DNA from 2 places in the Rhodoglobus sp. GW821-FHT12B09 genome. Region 2 is predicted to be linked to the other one. Evidence: predicted binding sites of a transcription regulator. Region 2 holds the regulator's gene; the other holds the start of a gene.
What was found. Region 2 encodes HspR, which represses chaperone genes until heat shock. Its sites were predicted from a motif close to AAGTTGAGTCNNNNNGACTCAACTT; they were not measured.

Region 1 (2,385 bases), on a different contig from region 2:
GCGCCCGGACCGCTGCCGTACGCCGAGCTGCTCGAGAAGTCGGGAGCCCGCGTCGTGCTCTTCGGGCCCTCCCCCGAGCACCTGCCCGCGGGCTGGCAGTACGGCGGCGAGGGCCGTGTGACCGGCGAGCGCCTGGCCTCATCGGTCCCGGATGCCGCGCGCCGCCGTGCTTTCGTGTCGGGACCGCCCGCGCTCGTGACCGACCTCCGCAAGGCGCTGCACTCGCAGGGGGCGCGCCGGGTGCACTCCGACTACTTCTCGGGGTACTGAGCCCGTCCTCGCCGCCCGGCCGCCGGCTCGCCGGCGCGCCGCCGCGGCCCCGCCACGCCGCTCCCCGCCACCCGCGACCCCGCCACCCCGCCACCCCGCCACCCCGCCTCTAGTTACGGAGGATGGCGCGCCGCGCTCTGCCCGTCGCTACCCGTTCCGCCGGCGCGCCATCCTCCGCACGGCCGGGGCGTTGGGGCCTGCCCGGTACCGCGGCCTGGGCGGCGGCGGCCGGGGCGTCGGGGGCTGCCGGTACCGCGGCCGGGGCGCGCGCGGCCTGGGCGTCGGGGGCTCCCGGCACGGCCTGGGTGGCGCGTCGGCGGCTGCCGGTACTCTCTGCTCATGGCCGCGGTGAACGACAAGCCCATCCTCGAGTTCGACACCATCGACGAGTGGGAGCGGTACCTCGAGGGCGAGACGCATCCCGACGGCGTGCGACTGCGGGTTCGCAAGATCACGTCGACGAAGCCGGGCATCCTCGTCGCAGACGCCCTGCAGGTCGCGCTCTGCTTCGGCTGGATCGACGGCCAGCGCAACGGCCTCGACGACGACTACTTCCTGCAGGCGTACAGCCCGCGCCGCGCGCGCAGCACCTGGTCGCAGGTGAACCGCGAGTTCGTCGAGGCCCTCATCGCCCAGGGCCGCATGCGCCCGGCCGGGCAGCTCGAGATCGACAGGGCGAAAGCAGACGGGCGGTGGGATGCCGCGTACCGCCAGAAAGACCACCCGGTTCCGGATGACCTGCGCGCCGCCCTCGACGCGAACCCCGCCGCCGCCCAGTTCTTCGAGAAGCTGAGCTCGCAGAACCGGTTCGCCATCCTGTTCCGCGTCGGCAGCGTGAAGCGTGCGGAGACTCGGGAGCGCAAGATCGCCGGATACGTGGAAGATCTCGCCAACGGCATCACGATCTACCCGCAGCGGCGGGGGCAGTAGCGCGCACATCAGAACCGGTTTCGACCCGCCCGCGGGCGGCCTACTCAACCCGCCTCTTCGCCTACGGCGAACGGAGGCATATTCGGCCGGCGCGCTGCTTACACTTCAATAGTTGAGTCATACCGGCTCAAGTTTCAGACTATTGCTGGAGTAATCATGACTGTCGCATACGCCCCCTTCCGCGACGCTCGCCGCGTCGCCTTCACCCCCACCTCGACCCGCCTCGCGGCAGTCGACCTCTACCGCACCGAGGACAGCGTCGTGCTCTCCGTCGACCTCCCCGGGGTCGACGCGGGCTCCATCGACGTTGGTGTCGACGGCCGCATCCTGACCGTGCGCGCCCAGCGGACCGCCCCCTCCATCGAGGGCGCGACCTGGATCACCCGCGAGCGGCAGAGCGGCGCCGTCGTGCGCAAGCTCCGCCTCGGCGAGGGAATCGACACCGAGAACATCGCCGCGGACTACGCCGACGGCGTGCTGACCGTGAGCCTTCCGGTCGCCGAGAAGGCCAAGCCGCGCAAGGTCGTCGTGGCCGGTGCCGCCGCTGCGCCTGAGGTCGCCGCGGAGTAAGCTCCCCCCAAAGACGAAGGCCCGAGACATCCGTCTCGGGCCTTTGTCGTGCGGTTTCGATACGGCCGCGGGCGGCCTACTCAACCAGCGTGGTTACGCGAGCCGCGCTGCGAGGTTCTTGTCGAGGGTGTCGAGGAACTCCTCGGTGGTCTCCCACTTCTGGTCCGGCCCGACGAGCAGCGCGAGGTCCTTGGTCATGTGGCCGGCCTCGACCGACTTGATGACGACGTCCTCGAGGGTCTCCGCGAAGGTGGCGAGCTCGGGGTTGTTGTCGAGCTTCGCCCGGTGCGAGAGGCCGCGGGTCCACGCGTAGATCGACGCGATCGGGTTCGTGGACGTGGGCTTGCCGGCCTGGTGCTGGCGGTAGTGCCGCGTGACCGTGCCGTGCGCTGCCTCCGCCTCGACGACCGTGCCGTCCGGGACGGAGAGCACCGACGTCATGAGGCCGAGCGAGCCGAAGCCCTGGGCCACGGTGTCGGACTGCACGTCGCCGTCGTAGTTCTTGCACGCCCAGACGTAGCCCCCCTCCCACTTCATGGCCGAGGCGACCATGTCGTCGATGAGGCGGTGCTCGTAGGTGAGGCCCGCGGCCTCGAACTGGTCCTTGAACTCGGT
Region 2 (2,385 bases):
GCACGGCAGCCCCGCTGTGGAACGGAGGGTTGAGCACCACGAGGTCGGCACTGCCGGCGGGCTCGTCGGCGAGCGCCTCATCGCGAGTCACTCGCACCGGGAGTCCGTTGGCCGCCATCGTCAGCCGCGCGGACGCCACCGCCGCGGCCGACCTGTCCGACGCGAGCACTCTCGCGCCGGGCGCGCGGCGGGCGAGTTCCGCCGCGAGGATTCCCGTGCCGCAGCCGAGGTCGACCGCGGACTCGTAGGGCGGCACCCGGTCGAGCACCGACAGCAGCGCGCGCGTGCCGATGTCGACCGACGTCCCGGCGAACACGCCGCCGGTGGCCACGGCCCACAGGCCGAGGTCCTCGTGGAACTGCCGGCGGGGCTCGGCCTCCGCGCCCGCGAGCGGCGATCGCGCGATCAGCACGCGGGACTTCTGCCGAGCGTGCGAGACGTCGAGCCTGCCGAAGTGCCTGAGCAGCACCTCGTTCATCGAGACCGTCATGTGCTTGAGCCGTCCGCCGGCCACGACGACGACCTCGGGATGCGCGTGGGCCGCGATCAGCGCCGCACTCTGCTCGAGCGCGTCGAGTGAGCGCGGCAGCCTGAGCAGCACGAGCCGGGCCCCTGACACGAGCGAGGGGTCGAGCGGCAGGGAGGTGTAGTCGCCCGCGCCGTTCGCGGCGAGGGCGAGCTCGCCCGCGAGGGAGTCCTGGTGCACGCGCACGCGGGTCGCCCCACGGTCCAGCGCGCCGAGCGTGAGGGCGCCGTACTCGTCGGCGATGACCGTCGGCTCGGAGCCGGGCAGCAGCGCGGCGGCCTCGTCGAGGATGAGGGCGTCCGCGGCATCCCACGCCCGCAGTTCCGGCGCCTCGACGTCGGGCCACCGGCGAAGCGTCTCGAAGATCATCGACCCAGCTGACGCCAGACGACGACCGCGTTGTTGCGGCGCACGCGCTCACCGGCCCGGAGGGAGACGACGTCGCCCTCCGTGCCCGCGGCGAACACACGCCGGCCGGGGCGCGCGAGCAGCTCGTCGGCGAGGGCGTGCTCGAGCTCGCGCACCCGCTCGGACAGTGCCGCGACCTGATTCTCGAGCGAGAGGATGCGCTTGATGCCCTCGAGGTTGAGCCCCTCGGCGCTCAGCGCCGCGATCTCGCGCAACTGGGCGACATCGCGGAGGGAGTACCGGCGCGACTGCCCGGGAGTGCGGTCGGGGCTCACGAGCCCCAGCCGGTCGTACTGCCGGAGAGTCTGCGGGTGCATGCCCGCGAGCTCGGCCGCAGCCGCGATCGCGAACACGGGCGAGTACTCGTCCATCAGCGGTCCGCCTTCGCCCTCTCGAGCAGGTCTTCACGGGGGTTCTCGTTGGGCATCGCCTTCGCGAACGCCTCGAGGTGCTTGAGCGCGTCGGCGGTGAGGTGGCCAGGAACAGCCACCTGCACCTCGGCGAGCAGGTCGCCCTCGCCCTTGGCGGAGGTGACACCGCGGCCCTTGACGCGCAGGATGCGGCCGCTCGGCGTCCCCGCCGCGACCCGCAGTTTCACGGGCTCGCCGCCAAGGGTGGGCACCTCGATGGTCGCGCCGAGCGTCGCCTCCGTGAAGGTGACCGGAATGACCACGCGCAGGTTCTGCCCGTCGCGCTCGAACACCGGGTGCTTGCGCACCGAGACCGTGAGCACGAGGTCGCCCGCGACGCCGCCGTCCGGGCTGGGCTCGCCCTTCCCCTTCAGGCGGATCTTCTGGCCGTCGGTGACGCCCTCGGGGATCTTCACGTTGATCGCCTTGCCGCCCTGCGGCTGCAGCTTGATCGTCTCGCCGCGGATCGCGGTCACGAAGTCGAGGGTGGTGTTGGCCGAGACATCCCGACCCTTCGTCGGGCCGCCCGCGCCGCGGAACCCGCCGGAGGTCTGGCCGAAACCGCCGCCGCCGAACATGCCGCCCAGGAGGTCCTCGAAGCTCGCGCTCGACTGCGTGCGGCCGCCCTGGTTGAACAGGCCGCCGAACACGTCCTCGAACCCGCCGCCCTGGGGGCCGCCCGCCTGGAAGCGCGCGCCCGAGCCCATGGCGCGGATCTGGTCGTACTCCTTGCGCAGTTCGGGGTCGGAGAGCACCGAGTGCGCCTCGCTGATCTCCTTGAACTTCGCCTCGGCCTTGGCATCACCCGGGTTGGAGTCCGGGTGGTACTGACGCGCGAGCTTGCGGTACGTCTTCTTGAGGTCGGCTTCGGAGACGTTCTTCGCGACGCCGAGCACCGCGTAGAAGTCCTTGTCGAACCAGTCCTGGCTGGCCATGCTCGCCCCTACTCGGCCGGGACGAAGACAGCCACCTTCGCGGGGCGCACGAGGCGGTCCCCGAGAATGTAGCCGGGCTCGATCACGTCGGCGATCGTGTTGACCG

Region 1: AC1RTC_RS15650 (Hsp20/alpha crystallin family protein) is a predicted target of HspR. The motif match lies at 1,310-1,334, and genes of this name have one in related genera.

Annotation. Positions count from the first base shown of each region.
Region 1 covers NZ_JBXATB010000010.1:73,997-76,381, reverse strand. Annotated here, with positions in the region: gene AC1RTC_RS15660 (FAD-dependent oxidoreductase) at 1-270, shown strand, start outside; gene AC1RTC_RS15655 (YdeI/OmpD-associated family protein) at 610-1,200, shown strand; gene AC1RTC_RS15650 (Hsp20/alpha crystallin family protein) at 1,357-1,770, shown strand; gene AC1RTC_RS15645 (NADP-dependent isocitrate dehydrogenase) at 1,864-2,385, opposite strand, start outside.
Region 2 covers NZ_JBXATB010000003.1:397,867-400,251, reverse strand. Annotated here, with positions in the region: gene AC1RTC_RS09165 (class I SAM-dependent methyltransferase) at 1-895, opposite strand, end outside; gene AC1RTC_RS09160 (heat shock protein transcriptional repressor HspR) at 892-1,305, opposite strand; gene AC1RTC_RS09155 (DnaJ C-terminal domain-containing protein) at 1,305-2,279, opposite strand; gene AC1RTC_RS09150 (nucleotide exchange factor GrpE) at 2,288-2,385, opposite strand, start outside.